DNA from 2 places in the Ruegeria sp. CI1 genome. Region 2 is predicted to be linked to the other one. Evidence: riboswitches for the same ligand, from Rfam matches in the RefSeq annotation. Region 2 holds a riboswitch; the other holds the start of a gene.
What was found. Region 2 has a riboswitch for cobalamin ahead of ACR0LZ_RS03030 (ABC transporter substrate-binding protein). Riboswitches for the same ligand answer to the same signal wherever they lie in the genome.
Positions count from the first base shown of each region.

Region 1: linked by a shared signal. The riboswitch ahead of ACR0LZ_RS17860 (DUF1636 family protein) and the one ahead of ACR0LZ_RS03030 (ABC transporter substrate-binding protein) in region 2 are both predicted to bind cobalamin.

Region 1 covers NZ_JBQFQP010000016.1:84,860-92,905, forward strand. The annotation lists gene cobN (cobaltochelatase subunit CobN) at 1-2,348, opposite strand, end outside; gene cobW (cobalamin biosynthesis protein CobW) at 2,364-3,419, opposite strand; gene ACR0LZ_RS17860 (DUF1636 family protein) at 3,423-3,806, opposite strand; cobalamin riboswitch at 3,877-4,083, opposite strand; gene ACR0LZ_RS17865 (LysR family transcriptional regulator) at 4,155-5,039, opposite strand; gene ACR0LZ_RS17870 (NAD(P)-dependent oxidoreductase) at 5,118-6,128, shown strand; gene ACR0LZ_RS17875 (PhoX family protein) at 6,200-8,046, opposite strand, start outside.
Region 2 covers NZ_JBQFQP010000002.1:220,684-228,729, reverse strand. The annotation lists gene ACR0LZ_RS03055 (adenylate/guanylate cyclase domain-containing protein) at 1-1,723, shown strand, start outside; gene ACR0LZ_RS03050 (DNA-packaging protein) at 1,761-3,131, opposite strand; gene ACR0LZ_RS03045 (hypothetical protein) at 3,040-3,384, opposite strand; partial or broken gene ACR0LZ_RS03040 (ABC transporter ATP-binding protein) at 3,838-4,348, opposite strand; gene ACR0LZ_RS03035 (FecCD family ABC transporter permease) at 4,345-5,394, opposite strand; gene ACR0LZ_RS03030 (ABC transporter substrate-binding protein) at 5,391-6,401, opposite strand; cobalamin riboswitch at 6,551-6,743, opposite strand; gene ACR0LZ_RS03025 (Mur ligase family protein) at 6,786-8,046, opposite strand, start outside.

The sequences.
Region 1 (8,046 bases), on a different contig from region 2:
GTGCGCATGGTGGCCGACCCCCACAGATCGACGATCAACCCTTTGGGGTAATCGCCTTCTTCCTGCAGATGCCGCCGCACCAGTTCTTCGGCCAGTTTCACCCCCTGCGCATAGGCCGCCCGCGTGGGCACCGAGCGTGGATCGGTAGTGTAGAGGTTGCGCCCGGTAGGCAGCACGTCCGAACGCCCGCGATAGGGTGATCCCGACGGGCCGGCCTCGATGCGTTTGCCCGCCAGCGCGGCCAGCAAGGCGGCGCGCTCGGCATGGGCAGACGGTGCGATATCGAAATTGCCTGCCACCTCGGGCACCCGGCCAAAGACGTGCAGCCCGTCGCCGAACTGGCTTTCCTTGATGTCACAGACAAAGCGGTCGATCCGGGTGATCGCTTCGGCGGTACTGGTGGCGCGATCAAGGCCCAGATCGTTCTCAAGCCCGATGGCCCGTGCCTCGTCGCGGATGTCCGATTGCAGACGGTCGCGGCGCTTTGGATCCAGCCCGTCGGCGTTGGAAAACTCGTCCAACAGCGACTCCAGCCGCACCATCCTATCCGGCGTGCCGCTTTCGCGCAGCGGCGGGGGTACGTGGCCCAGCGTGACGGCGCCGATGCGTCGCTTGGCCTGTGCCGCTTCGCCGGGGTCATTGACAATGAAGGGATAGATCACAGGCAAACCGCCGATCAGCGCCTCAGGCCAGCAGGCCTTGCACAGCGCGACCGACTTTCCTGGCAACCATTCCAGCGTTCCATGCGCGCCGATATGGATGAGCGCATCGGCCCCCGCCGCATGGCGCAGCCAAAGGTAGAAGGCAACATAGGAATGGCGCGGCGTCCGGCTGAGATCGTGATATTCATCGTCGCGCGTCTCGGGCGTGCCGCGCTCGGGTTGCAGGGCGACAATCGCCTTGCCGCGCCGCAGGGCAGTAAAATGAAAGGCGCCGTTGGCAAAAGCCGGGTCGTCTTCGGCCTTGCCCCACACGGTCTCCAGATCTTGCCGCAGCGAAGCGGGCAAGGTGGACAGGGCCGCGCGGTAATCTGTCAAAGACCAGCTTGTCCGCGCGTCAAGCAGGGTATCGGCGATGGGCTCTGCCGGCGCGGTGTCATACCCCTCGCCGCGCAGGTCCTCCAGCATCGCCTCGGCCGAAGCCAGAGCATCCAGTCCCACCGCGTGGGCCATCTGCCAGTCCTTGCCGGGATAGGTCGATAGCACCAGCACCGGCACTTGTTTTGCCTTGGGTTTCGACGTCAGGCAAAGCCAACCCGACACCCGATCCACCAGCGCCCCGATCCGGTCGGGTTCGGGTGCGTGCATTGCACGTGCGAATTGCAGATGCGCGTCGCGCTGCCCCGGCTCCTTGAACGAGATCACGCTGCCGGTGATGCGGCCATCCACTTCGGGCAGCACCACGTGCATGGCCAGGTCCGCAGGCGACAGACCCCGTTCCGCCTCGTCCCACGCCTTGCGGTTCGAGGTGGCGAGCATGGCCTGAAAAACCGGTACCCCCGCGGCATCCAGAGGCGATGTGCCTCCGCCGCCCTTGCCGGAAAAGGCGGTGGCGTTGACGAGGGCCGCAGGTGTCAGCGAAGCAACCTGCTCTGCCAGCCATTTGGCCGATGCGGGCGCTTTCAGCGACGGTGCAAACAGACCGACGGCATCATATCCGCGGGCTCGGAACGCGCGGATCACGGCGGCGATCGGCGCCGTGTCAGCCGCGCTGAGATAGGCGCGGTAAAACGTGACAAGGATGCGGGGCTTGCCATCTTCGAAGGCGGTCTCTGCCGCGATTACCCCCTGGTCCGGGCACCACGCGCCGCATTCGGGCAGCGCTTTGGACCCCATCACCGGTCCGGCATACAATCCCGTCGCCAGCGCCATCTGTGCCAGCGCGGCCTGGGCCGCCACCTCGCCGCCGGTATCACACAGATGCGCAAGGCGGCGCAGGGTCGAGACCGGCAGGGTGGAATAGTCGTCCAGCCGGGTATCCTCACGCCCGTCCGCTGGCAGAACAGCCAGCGCCAGCCCTTTCGATTGCGCCAGCGCATGAACCTGCTGCAGCCCGTAAGACCAGTACGGCACGCCGCCTATAAGCCGGATCAGGATGCCCTTGGCCCCCTCCAGCGTCTGTTCGACATAGGTATCGACCGACAGCGGATGCTTCAGCGCCGACAGATTTGCCAGCCGCAATGACGGCATCCGCCCCTCGGCTCCGCCGCCGCGATGCCAGCCCGCCGCGAACGCGCCAAGGTCGCTGTCGGAAAAGGACAGCACCACCAGATCGCCCGGGCTCTGGCCCAGATCGGTCGGTGTTTCGGTCTCTTCCAGACCGTGGCTTTCGCGAAAGACGACATGCATTGGCGTCTCGGTCCCTTATTCGGCGGCCTCGGCCACACCTTCGAGAATACCGCGAATTGCGGCTTCGTTGATGTCGTCATGCTCGGCAATCACCACCAGGCGCGAGCGGCGCTCTTCGCCCGGTTTCCAAGCCCGGTCGTATTGGTGGCGAACACGCGCGCCCACAGCCTGCACCAGCAGACGCATCGGTTTGTCGGATACGGCGGCGTACCCTTTGACGCGCAGGATGTTCAATTCGTTTGCCAGACGTTCGATCCGGGCCATCAGGTCGGCGGGATCGGATTGCTCGGGCAACTCGATCACGACGCTTTCGAAATCATCGTGTTCATGATCGTCCGCCCCGTCGTGGTGCGATGGGCGGGCATCCATGTCATCCTCGGCAGCGGCCTCCAGCCCCAGGATAACGCGCACGTCCACGGCCCCTTCGGCGACCTCGACCACCGGCAGCGGGCGCGGGGCCTCGGCAGCGATGATTTCCCTGGCCTTCGCAACGCCGTCGGGTCCGGCCAGGTCGGGCTTGGTCAGCAGGATGATATCGGCGCAGGAAATCTGGTCTTCGAACACCTCTGACAGCGGCGTTTCGTGGTCGATGGACTCGTCCGCCATGCGCTGGGCGTCCACCGCTTCGACGTTCGGCGCGAAGCGACCAGCGGCCACCGCCTCGGCATCGGCCAGCGCAATCACACCGTCCACGGTGATCTTCGACCGGATGTCGGGCCAGTCGAACGCCTTGAGCAACGGTTTCGGCAGCGCCAGACCCGAGGTTTCGATCAGGATGTGATCGGGGCGCGGCTCCAGCGCCATCAGCGCCTCGATGGTGGGGATGAAATCGTCGGCCACGGTGCAGCAGATACAGCCATTGGCAAGCTCCATGATGTTTTCCGCCGGGCAATCCGGAATGGCGCAACTTTTCAGGATCTCGCCATCGACGCCCACATCGCCGAATTCGTTGACCACCACGGCCAACCGCTTGCCCTGTGGGTTCTGCATCAGGTGGCGGATCAGCGTGGTCTTGCCCGAGCCCAGAAAGCCGGTAATCACGGTGACGGGAAGTTTTTCAAGGGTGCTCATGGCTCAGGCTCCAATCGGGGGAATGCGGGCGGCGCAGTTCTTGCGGAAATGTTCGGGGCGGTCGCGCCACTTTACCAGCCCGTCCTCGGTGGCCAGATACTTGGTCGCGCCTTCGACGATGATCGAGACATCGTCTGTTTCGCTCAGGTTCTCATAGACGAAGGTCCAGCGTGACGGCCCGCCACGCAGAACGATCGAACAGCCCTGATCGCAGTTCGACAGACACTCGACCGGTTTCAGCAGAACGCCATCGGGCAGTTCGACCTCGGTCAGCGCCTTGTGCAACAGCGCGCCCGGGCGCTGGGTGTCATCCTCGATGGGCAGACCCCGGCGGCAGGTGGTGCAGACCAGCAGTTCGACTGGTGCAGGCTCGGTCACGTCTCTCATCCCCCCATTCAGGTTTCGGGGAACGGGGTTTCATGCGGGCCACGGCCCGACACCGGAACACCCCGTCCGGTCTGGTCTTCGGGCGCTGGCAGGTCTCCCGGCTTACGGATGTCAGGGCTTGTCCCTGTCGGGTGTCCCGCCTTCCCGGCCTGTCGGCCAGTGGCATTTGGGCACCCTCTCCGGTCACGGTCGCGGGGGCGGCTGCGTTTGACGGTGAACCGCTGACGCATTCCCTTTTCATCTGCTCGCGCAGACACCAACAGCGCGGACATGCGGCAAGGGCAGGGGACTTGTCAAGCGCGGCGTCAGGCTTGTGAACCGTCAGGGTGAAAAAGCGACCCGCCATCGTTAACCAGCGGCATCGCCAGCCAACCTGTCCCGCAGCCATGCCTCGAAAAGGCGTGCTGAACCGGAAACCGATGTCGCCGCGTCGGATCGGATCAGGTAATGCGACTGCCCAAAGGGAATCGGTGGCCCGGCAATTTGCAGCGGTGCGCCCTGGGATATGGCATTGCGCGCAAAACGGCCGAGGATGGTGGCGTAACCCGCCCCTCCCATCACCAGTTGCAACGCCGCGACCGTGGTATCGACGGCGTGCCGGGTTGCCGATGGGTCGTGGTCAAGCCCATGCGCCTCAAGGTAGCGCGCCCAGTTGTCCTCGTAGCCGAGAATGTGGATCAACGGCCCGCTGTGCATCTGCCGGATGGTGGGAACGGGGTCACCGGCACGGCAGACCGGAACGATGGTTTCCTCGCTCAACTTCTCGGCCATGACGCCCGGCCAATCGCCATGTCCCAACCGGATCTCGATATCGACATCTGCAGGGGCGGCGCTGTCATTCCAGATATGCGACACCAGCCGCACAGGAATTTCCGGATATTGCGCGCTGAAATCAGGCAATTCCGCCGCGATCCAATAGGTGGCGGTCGAAATTGCTGCCCGTATTGTCAGGCTTTGGCGGGTGGCCGGGCCAAACAGGCTGTTGGTGCTGAGCGCGATATCCGACAGCGCCCGCCGCACGGTCAGCGCATAGGATTGGCCAAGTTCCGTCAATTCGATCCGACGCGCGGCGCGCAGAAACAGTTTTTCGCCCAAATCCTCTTCCAGCGAGCGGATATGCAGCGACACTGCCGTCTGGGTCAGCCCAAGTTCTTTCGCCGCCGTGGTAAAGTTCAGATGGCGAGCCGCCGCCTCAAACGTTCGCAACCAGGCCGGATTTGGAAGGCGGTCCATTTATCACCAAAATTTTTTGACCATTGCGATCATTATTATTCGTTTCTCTTGCCGGTTTCAAAGCTTCATAGTCACCGCATGAATCGTATACGCGGGCATACGCCCGCCGGGGAGGACAAATCCATGAAAGTTGGTTTCATCGGTCTAGGTAATGTGGGCCACAAACTGTCAGGCTCGCTCTTGCGGAACGGAATTGATCTGACGGTGCATGACCTGAATGAAAATCTGGTCGACATGTTCGTCGAGCGTGGCGCCAAACGCGCGGACGGTCCGGCACAGCTGATGCGCGAATGTGACGCCGTCATCACCTGCCTGCCATCGCCTGCGGCCTCGGACGCGGTGATGCAACAGATGTTGCCCGAAGTGAAGCCGGGCAAGATCTGGATGGAGATGTCGACCACCGACGAGGCCGAGGTCAAAAGGCTCGGCGCCATGGTGATCGAGCGCGGCGGCGCCGCGGTGGACTGCCCGGTTTCGGGCGGCTGCCATCGGGCGGATACCGGCAACATCTCGATTTTCGCGGGCTGCGACCGCGCGACGTTCGAACGTATCCTGCCCTTCCTCACCACGATGGGCCGCCGCATCCTGCACACTGGCGACCTCGGGTCGGCTTCGGTTCTGAAGGTTCTCACCAATTATCTGGCGACAGCAAACCTTGTGACCTGTTGCGAAGCATTGGTTGTTGCCAAGGCTGCGGGCATGGATCTGAACACCGCCTATGAGGCGATGAAAATCTCGTCCGGCACCTCGTTCGTGCATGAAACCGAAAGCCAGGTGATCCTGAACGGTTCGCGCGATATTTCCTTCACAATGGATCTGGTGAAAAAGGACATCGGCCTGTTCCAGGAAGTTGCGGATCGCGCCAACGTGCCGTTGGAGATCAACCCGGTTCTGATCGACATCTTCAACGACGGGATCGCGCGTTTTGGCCCCCGCGAGTTGTCTCCCAACATCATCAAGCGCCTCGAAGTAGCAACGGGCCTCGATATCCGCGCCCCGGGCTTCCCGCCCGAGATGGTCGATGATGAACCCGAAGAGCCCGGTTACGAGGTCATTCCGCAAGGCAAGGAACTGAAGGCCGCCGAATAATTTCAGTCACTCCGAAACAAAACGCCCCCGGAACCGCGTTTCGGGGGCGTTTCCTTTGGATGACGGTCAGGTCAGCCTATGGGTGAGTTGTCGTCGCGCTTGATCGCGACCACCGACGAACGCGGCGTGCCGCCATCGGGCCAGTTGCCGCCGGGATGCTGGATGCCCACGAACATCGTTCGCCGGTCGCTTGACCAGGCAAGGCCCGTGACCTCGCATCCATTCGGACCGGTCATGAACCGCGCGATCTCTCCGGTTACCGGATCACCCACCAGCATCTGGTTGTTGCCCATTCCGGCAAAATCGCCCTCGTTTTTGTCGTCGCCATCGGTTTGAATCCACACCAGCCCGGTCGTATCAAAGGCCATGCCGTCGGGCGAGTTGAACAGGTTGCCGGCGTTCACGTTGGGCGACCCGGCATAGGCATCACTGTGCACCGTCGGGTTGCCCGCCATCACATACAGATCCCATTCGAACGTATCGGCCGCGTGGTCGTCCTGTGCGGGCCGCCAGCGCACGATCTGTCCATAGAGGTTGGTGTCGCGCGGATTGGGGCCATTGGCCGAAGTATCATCGCCACCGGCATTTGGTTTGACGCCCCGATTCTTGTTGTTGGTCAGACAGCAATAGGCCTCGACCGCCACGGGGTTCGCCGCCACCCACTCAGGACGGTCCATCGTGGTGCCGCCCACGATGGACGCGGCCATTCGGGTAAAGACCGCGATCTCGGCGGCATTCATCCCGGTTGTATCCGGCGTCAGGGCCAGCCATTCGCCGGTCTGGTCGTCGTTGAACCTGGCAACAAAAAGCGTTCCGTCATCCAGCAGCCCTTCGGTGGTTCCGCCAGGCCGGTAGGTGCCGTTGGAGACAAAACGATACAGGTACTCGCCCCGCTCGTCATCGCCCATATAGACGACGACGCGACCGTCCGGCGCCACCACGACCTCGGCGTTTTCGTGCTTGAACCGGCCAAGGCCGGTATGCTTGACCGGCGTGCTTTGGGGATTGGCAGGGTCAATCTCGACAATCCATCCCGCGCGGTGCGGCTCGTTGGGGGTTTTCGACGTGTCAAACCGCGGATCGAAAAGCTCGTAGCCGTTCCGGCTTTCCGCCTTGATGCCATAGCGTTCATAGCCGCTTGCGACCTGCGGAGCATACCCGGCCTGCTCGTCAGACGATCCGAAGTATCCGTTGAAGTTTTCTTCACAGGTCAGGTACGTGCCCCACGGCGTCTTGCCTGCGCCACAGTTGTTCATCGTTCCCAGAGACCTGGTTCCGGTCGGGTCGGCCTTGGTCTTCAACAGGTCATGCCCGGCAGCGGGGCCAACGATCTTCATCGGCGTGTTGTGATGGATACGGCGGTTGAACGGGCTGTCCCTGACCACGATCCAACCGTCAGGGCCTTCGGCAATCTCCATCACGGTCACGCCCTGAATGTTCTGCAGCTTCAGAACATCCTGGGCACTGATCGGCTTGCCATCCTGCGCCGCGGGCAGATTGATATCCTCATTCGGGTATTCGTGATTGATGGCGATCAGGTCCCGCCCCTGAAACGAAAAGGTTTCCATCCCGTCGGTGTTCTCACCGAAAATCTTGTCCGAGTTCTCAAGCGGGCCGCCGTCGGTGATGTCATACCCGTCCGCTTCGGAAAACAGCGGGTCGCCCCAGCGCATCAGAACCTTCCAGGAATATCCCTCGGGCACGTGAACGGTTCCGTCGGTCTGTGCCGCAATCGGAGCAAAGGCAAAACGCGACCCCTGAACCGCATGGGCTGCCGTTGGCTTCAACAGCCCGGCGCCCATGGCCGCGGCACCAGACCCAAAGGCCAGTACGCCGCCCAGAAAGCCCCGGCGCGAAATCGCGCTTTCGACGACGCGGTCAAAGTCGTTCTTTTCGGGGCGAGAAAAATTTATCTCGT
Region 2 (8,046 bases):
GGGGCGCATCGTCAAGGAAATGGGCGATGGCTTGCTGGTCGAGTTTCCGTCGGTTGTCGATGCCGTCCAATGCGCCGTCGAAATCCAGCGCACCATGCCCCAGCGCGAGCAGGACACCGCACCCGATCGACGGATCGCCTATCGCGTCGGGATCAACCTGGGAGACATCATCGTCGATGGTGACGATATCTACGGCGACGGCGTGAACGTGGCGGCCAGACTGGAACAGCTGGCCGAACCGGGCGGCATCTGCATCTCCGGCACCGCCTACGACCACATGCGCTCTGCCGTCAAGGTCGGCTATGTGTCGATGGGCGAGCTTCAGGTCAAGAATATCGAAAGACCGATCCGGGCGTACAGGGTTCTTACCGATCCCCAAAAGGGCGACGCCACAGGCAATCCCCCCAAAAGGCTCCAACCAAGCCGCACAATGGCAATTGCAGCAATTGTCCTTCTTCTTGTTTTCGGGATGGCCGGGTGGTGGACCTTCAATCAGTCCGCCCCCCAGGCGGGCAGCGAAAACCGACCACCGCTGGCACTCCCCGATAAACCATCAATCGCCATCTTGCCCTTTGCAAATCTATCAGGTGACGCAGAACAGGAATACTTTGCCGAGGGCTTCACCGAAGACCTGACCAGCAACCTTGCCCAGTCGAAAGACCTGTTCGTCATCTCCCGCAATTCGACATCTGCCTACAAGACGCGCCCTGCGAATATCCGCGACATAGCCGCCGATCTTGGTGTCCGCTACGTTCTCGAAGGGTCGATCCGCCGCATCGACGACAAGATCCGGATCACGGCTCAGCTCATAGATGCCTCCAGGGATACGCATGTCTGGGCAAAACAATATGATGAACCCGTCTCCGGTATATTCGACGTTCAGGACGACCTCACCCGCGAAATCGCGGGCAGCCTTCTGGTCAACATGCGCAAGGCAGACCTCGACCGGACGCGCCAAAAGCGGCCAAGCGACCTGACCGCCTACGACTACGTGCTGCGCGCCCGCGCGCTCTGGGACACCCCCGGCAAGGAAGCCAAGCTCGAAGCGCGCGAACTGGCGGAAAAAGCCATCGCGCTGGACCCGAACTATGCACCCGCCTATGCCGTTCTCGGCGACACCTACAACAGCGCGTATATTCTTCAATGGGAAGGACCCGAAGCGCTCGACAAGGCCTATGACCTGGCGCGCAAGGCGGTAGAGCTGGACCCGAGATCGTCGCAATCCTACGAATTGCTCGGTCGCGTATTCCTGCGTCAGAACAAGCACAACGAGGCCATCCTGTCGCTGCAAAAGGCGATTGACCTCAATCCCAACCGATCCTTTCACTACGCAGCCCTGGCCGACGTTCTGACATTCGCCAACCGGCCGGAAGAAGCCATTGACCTTATGCAAACGGCGATCCGGCTGGATCCGTTCTATCCCGCCCGGGACAACATGTATCTCGGTCGGGCCTACTATTTCAGCAAGCGGTACGAAGAGGCGATGGTCGAACTGAGAACCTGCGTTATCCGCACGCCCCGGTATCGTCCCTGTTACATGTATCTGGCGCCGACCTACGCCCAGATGGACCTGCCGGACGACGCCGCGAACACCGTGGACGAGCTGATGCGGATTGCACCAAATTTCTCGATCTCCAAATCGGTTCGTGGCCACCTCCCGTTCGTGGAACCGGCGATGAACTTCTACATCGACGGGCTGCGCAAGGCAGGTGTTCCCGACTAGCGCCAATGCGCCTCCACGGAACTCCTACCCCTTCCCCTCACAAGACCCGCAGCCGGGGGCGCCGATACTGCGCCGCAGGTGCCACCAGCAACTCGTGCAATGCCCAGACCAGCGCATCAACCCGGTCGGGCGAACCCTGCCCTTCAAACCCGCGCGTGGTCAACTGGCACATCTGCTCCTCCAAAGCGTCCAGCCCGGCCACATGGGACACCCGCCCCTGCTCGTAGAGCGCCGCCACCGGCTCCGCCCGCGCCACCTTCCCGCGTGACGCCCGCACCGCCCGGAACGGCACCAGCGGGTCGACCTGCCGCACGACCTCTTCCACCAGCTGCCCGCCCTGATTGACCTCTGCCACCAGCCTCTCGGCCCCGAACTCGTCCATCGCGGCTATCGCCGCCCGCGCCCAGCCCGCCGGACCAACGCCCTGCACCGTCCGGTCAGCCAGCACAAAGGCGCGCCAGTCCTCGGGCGCCCCCTGCAGCCGTGCACCGACCACCACGATCCCGCAGGCATCCGCATCCACCCCGCCACTCACCGCCGGGTCCAGCGCCACAACAATCCGATCCAGATCCGGCACACGCTCCACTCGCGCCGCCTCCAGCATCGATCCGGTCCACAGCGCGCCCTCGGCATCGGCCAGCAGCACCCCGTCCAGCTCCTGCCGCCCCAGCCGCGTCCCCGCATAGCGCGCCCGCACTTCTTCCAGAAACGATGCTGCCAGGTTGGCCCGGTTCGCCTCGGTCGGCGCATGGGTCACCACCGTGGACGGTGCCGCCAGCAAATCCTTCAAAACCTTCACGTTCCGCGGCGTCGTGGTCACACAGGCCTGGGGCTGATCCCCCAGCCGCAACGCAAATTGCAACATGTCCCAGGTCTCGCTCGGCTTCGGCCACTTGGCCAGCTCGTCCACCCAGGCGGCATCGAACTGCGGCCCCCGCAAACTGTCCGGATCATGCGCCGAAAATACCTGCGCCTCGGCCCCGTTGGGCCAGACCAGCTTGCGCTCCGACGCTTTCCAAGCGGGCCGACGATCCGGCGGTGAACACTGCAAGATCCCGCTATCGCCGAAAATCATCACTTCGCGCACCTGATCCCGGGTCTCGCCCACCAGCGCCACACGCCGCGCCACGCCCTTGTCCAGCGGCTTGGCCCCCTCGACCATCGAGCGAACCCACTCGGCCCCGGCCCGCGTCTTGCCCGCGCCGCGCCCGCCCATGATGACCCATGTGCGCCAATCCCCCTCGGGCGGCAACTGATGCGGCATCGCCCAGAACTCGAACAGGAAAGGGAGGGCACACAGCCCTCCCTCCCCGATCTCACTCAGAAACCTCTCCCGCACCGCAGCATCGGCGGAGGCGAGCCAGCCTGCACCCGATCTCAGATCGGGCCTGCTCAAGGTCGAGCGCATAGCCCCCCTGGGCAATTCCTTGTTGTCTGTGATGGTGTTCGACAAAACTCGTCTCCACTTTCTGACAGTTCCGGATCAGGCCGTCGACCTGACCAAGCTGCTTGGCTGTGCCAGCAAGATCTGCTTCCTCCCCGGTGACGATCTGCTTGCGCAGGTCTTCCGCCGCTTGCCGCAGACCGCGAATGGACGTTTCGAGCGACTGCAACAAATCAGCCGTCCGGGCGATCCTCTCTTCCGGGGTAATCATCGTCATATGTGCGTCTGACCTCATGCGTGAGTTGTTCCGCACGAGAGAAACGAAAAACGGCCACCGGATCAGATCCGGAGGCCGCCGCCCACTTCTTCTAGCATGACACAACCTATACGAGAGAAAGGTCGCAGAGTCAAGAGTTTTCGCAACAGCTGCAACGGGTTGCGTACGACGCGGGTTAAGGAAACACTAACGGCAGCCCCGGTCACGGCAAATGATAGGACAGGAACCTCTCCGTCCCCTCGCCATTGTGGCTCCATCTCGCCCGCACCCCGAAAACCTCGGAAACCGTCTCCAGGGACAGCGCTTCGGCGGGCGCGCCAAAGGCGACCAGCCGCCCCCCGGACAGTACCGCCACCCTGTCACAGGTCATCGCCTGGTTCAGATCGTGCAGCGCCATCACTGTCGTCACTTTAAGCGCGCGGACACAGCTCAGGATCGACAGCTGGTGGTGAATGTCCAGATGGTTGGTCGGCTCATCCAGCAGCAGCAGCCCCGGCTGCTGCGCCAGCGCGCGGGCAATATGCAGCCGCTGGCGCTCTCCACCCGACAGGGTTGCCCACTCCCTGTGCGCCATCCCGGCCATGTCCACGGTCCGCAGCGCCTTGTCGACCTGCCACGTGTCTTCCGCCTGCCAAGGCCGCAGCGCCGACAACCACGGCGTGCGGCCCAGCTCCACCACCGACCGCGCACTCACCCGCTCGGTCGTGTCGGCCTGTTGCTCGACAATGGCGACACGCCGGGCGATCTGCCGCCGCCCAAGCGCCGACAGGGGATCACCGGCCAACTCGACCTGCCCCGAACTCGGGCGCACCAATCCCGCCAGCAGGCGCATCAGGGTCGACTTGCCCGACCCGTTGGGACCGACCAGCGCCAGCGTCTCACCGGGGTCCACGTCAAAGGACACACCTGACAACAGGCGCTTGCCGCGCACGGCGTAACTCAGGTCTCGGGCCTCGATCCTCATCGCGCGCTCCTTTGTCCGCGCACCAGAATGACGGCAAAGGCTGGCGCACCTATCAACGCAGTCACCACCCCGATGGGCAGGACCTGACCGGGGATGATGATGCGCGACACGATATCCGCTCCAATCAGGAACACGGCACCGATCAGGGCGGCGGTCGGGATCAGGCGGCGATGCCCCGGCCCCACCAGAAATCGCGCGGCATGCGGGATCACCAGCCCGACAAAGCCGATGGACCCCACGATCGATACCATGACCGCCGTCGTCAGCGCGGTGGCAAGGATCAGCACCGCCTGAACCCGCCGGACGGGTATGCCCAGTGACGCCGCGGAATCCGAACCAAAGGTAAAGGCATCCAGCGCGCGGGCGTGAAAACGGCAGATCAGCCAGCCGGCAAAAGCCACAGGTATCGCAAGATACACATCCGGCCAGCGCACCCCGCTCAGGTTGCCCATCAGCCAGAACATGATTCCGCGCGCCTGATCGGCATTTGCGGATTTGGCGATGATGAAGGCCGTCATCGCGTTGAACAGCTGCGATCCCGCAATCCCCGCCAGAACGATCTGCGCCGTTGCCGCCCGTCCGCCACCCGCACCCGCCGCACGGGCCAGGATGGCAACGAACCCAAAAGCCAGCAGCGCACCGTTGAACGCGCCAAAGGACAGCGACAACGCGCCGCCGCCCAATCCGGCGATGGTCACCGCCACCGCCCCGGTCGAGGCCCCGGCAGAGATGCCCAGAATATACGGATCGGCCAGCGCGTTGCGCAGCAGCGCCTGCAGCACCACACCCGCCACGGCCAGTCCCGCGCCGCAGGCCGCGGCGACCAGCGCCCGTGGCAACCGGTAACTCCACACGATCCCCTGATCGATCGGATCGACGGCCAGACCCGCCCCGGCCAGCTTGTTGGCCAGCACTGAAAACACGAGCTCGGGCGCAAGCGCGGTTTCCCCGATCATCGCGCCCGCCAGAACCGCCGCAACCAGCACCGGCACGGCAAGGCACACGGCCCCCAGTACGTGCCGGGCGATTGCGGCGATCTCGCTCACTGGCTGTTACCGCCGCTGCTCAACTCCTCGGCCAGATCCTCCAGCGCCGGAATTGCGCGTATGGTGGCGTCCATGGCCTGCGCGTCCATGATGACGATGCGGTCGTTCCTGACCGCATCCATCCGGCTGGCCACCGGGTCGTTGCGCAGAAACTCCAGCTTTTTCTCATAGTCATCGGCGGCAAAGCGGCGACGGTCCATCTTGGCGATCACGATGACAGTCGGATTGGCCTTGGCAATGGTTTCCCAGCCCACCGTCGGCCATTCCTCATCCGTTTCGATGACGTTGCGGATGCCCAGCGCGTTCATCATATATCCCGGCGCGCCTTTCTGCCCGGCCACGAACGGATCGCTTTCCATCTCCGGGGACGAGAACCAGAACACGGCGGACACGTCGTCAAGTTCCACCGCCTTCGCCCTGGCAATGGCTGCGGCCTCGCGCGCCCTGTAGTCCGCCACCAGTTCCGCACCCTTCTCGGACGCCCCAAAGACAGCGGCCAGTTCCTCGATCCCCTGATACAGCGTATCGGTCGAGAACATCTCGATCCGCGTCCCGTCACTGCCGACCGAGTTGTCCTTGCCGACGCAATCGGCAGGCATCACATAGGTCGGAATGCCCAGTTCGTGAAACTGTTCTCGCGTGGCAACGATGCCTTCGGGGCCGACATGCCATTCATATTGCGCCGCCACCAGACCGGGCCGCCTGGCAACCACGCTTTCAAAGCTGGGGTCGTTGTCGGCCAGACGCTCCACCTTGGCGTTCACCTCGGCAAATTCAGGCAGAACCTCGTTGAACCAGACCGAGGTTCCCAGAACCTGCTCGCCCAGCCCCAGCGCATAAAGCACCTCGGTCGCGGCCTGACCGACCGTGACCGCCGACGCCACTGGCGCCTCGAACGTCACCGAATGGCCGCAGTTTTCGATGGTCAGCGGAAAATCTTCGCTGGCGGCCACACTTGCCGCCGACAGAGACAGGGAAAGGCCCACAAGGCCGGTACGCAAAACCATGATGATCGATCTCCATATGTCAATGACCGGAGAACGGGTGAAAGGGCATTGACCAAAGCGACAGTCGCATTTCGCCTTCTGTCGGTGCAGGGCGGCGCACGGCCCCCGGCAGGATCCTTTGGCAACCTCCCCGGACAACCCCGTCCGGTGTGTTTCGGTTTTTACCGGCAGGTCTCCTGACTGACGGGTCGTCGCCTGTCCTGTCTTCCCAGACCTGAAAGGCCCAGTGACACGAACGGACAGCGCTCGCCGCCTACAGTTGCGGGGGCAGTTCCGGTTGATGCCGCGCGGCACCTCGGATTCCCTCTTAGCCCTTTCGGGACCGGTACCGCGCGCTTAGTGCAATCCTTACGGTGCGGCAAGAAAATTCTGCGCGCGCCCGGGCTAGCTCTGCAAAAGGTTCAGCACCGCATCGCGCTCTGACAGAACCAGCAACAGCGCCAGATCACCGGGCTCGACCCGATCCAGGATCATCCTGCTGGCCTCGACCGGCGAGGCCGCGCGCAGAACCTGATCCTCCCGCAGCCCGCATTCCGTGGCGGTCTGCCGGATCAGTGCCGGAATCTCGCCCAGCTCACGCCCCCGCAGATACCCTTCCAACTCGGCAGCGACCACCACATCCGGTTGAAACCCCAGCGCCGTTCTGGTGACCTCCCGGATATCCTGGTCCGACCGATCGCCCGCATGGCTCAGCACGATGAAGCGCCGCTTTGCCGACAGCCCGCCCAGCGCCTCGCACACGGCCGCAATCGAATGTGGATTGTGGGCAAAATCGACAAACACCCGCGCGCCGTTAAAGGCGAACTCGTTGCACCGGCCCGGATTGTCACGGGCATCGGGCCTGAACCCGGCCAGCCCGGCGCGAATGGCCTCAACCGGGATCTCCATCGCACGCGCAAGGCACAGCGCCGCCATCGCGTTCAGGATGTTATAGCGCGCCGCACCCCCCATGGTCAGCGGCACATCGCGAACCGATTGAATGACCTGCTCGGCCTGCCCATCGAAGAACACGATCTCTTCTCCACGCAGGAACGAACAGCACTCTCCCCGCTCGCGGGCGCGGCGGATCAGATCGTTTTCCGGGTCCAGCGAGAACCACCAGATCACACCCGGCGTGGTTTCCGCCTCGTCCCGCACAAAGGGATCATCCGCGTTCAGGACCAGAACACCGCCCTTCTTCAGGGCGCGGCGCACGGCAAACTTCGCCTGCGCCAGTTCCGGCACCGTGTTGACGCCGTACTGGCCCAGATGATCGTTGGCCACATTCGTCACCACCGCGGCCGAGGCCGCGCGGGTCGGCAGCCCCCGGCGCAGGATGCCGCCGCGCGCCACCTCAAGACAGGCGATCTCAAGCCGACGGTCCCGCAACAGCATCCGTGCACCGCCCGGCCCGGAATAGTCGCCCCGGTCCAGGATATCGTCCCCCACCCGCACGAACTCGGTCGAGGTCAGCCCCGCCACCCGGCCCGACGCACGGGCAATCGCCTCCAGCAGACGGGTCGTCGTGGTCTTGCCGTTGGTGCCGGTGATGAAAGCGACGGGAATGTTGTGCAACGCGCCCCAATCCACCGCGTCGGGCGAGGGCAACGCATCCCAGGCCCATGTCCGGCTGCCCGCGCCGTGACCCAGCGAGATCTCGTCATCG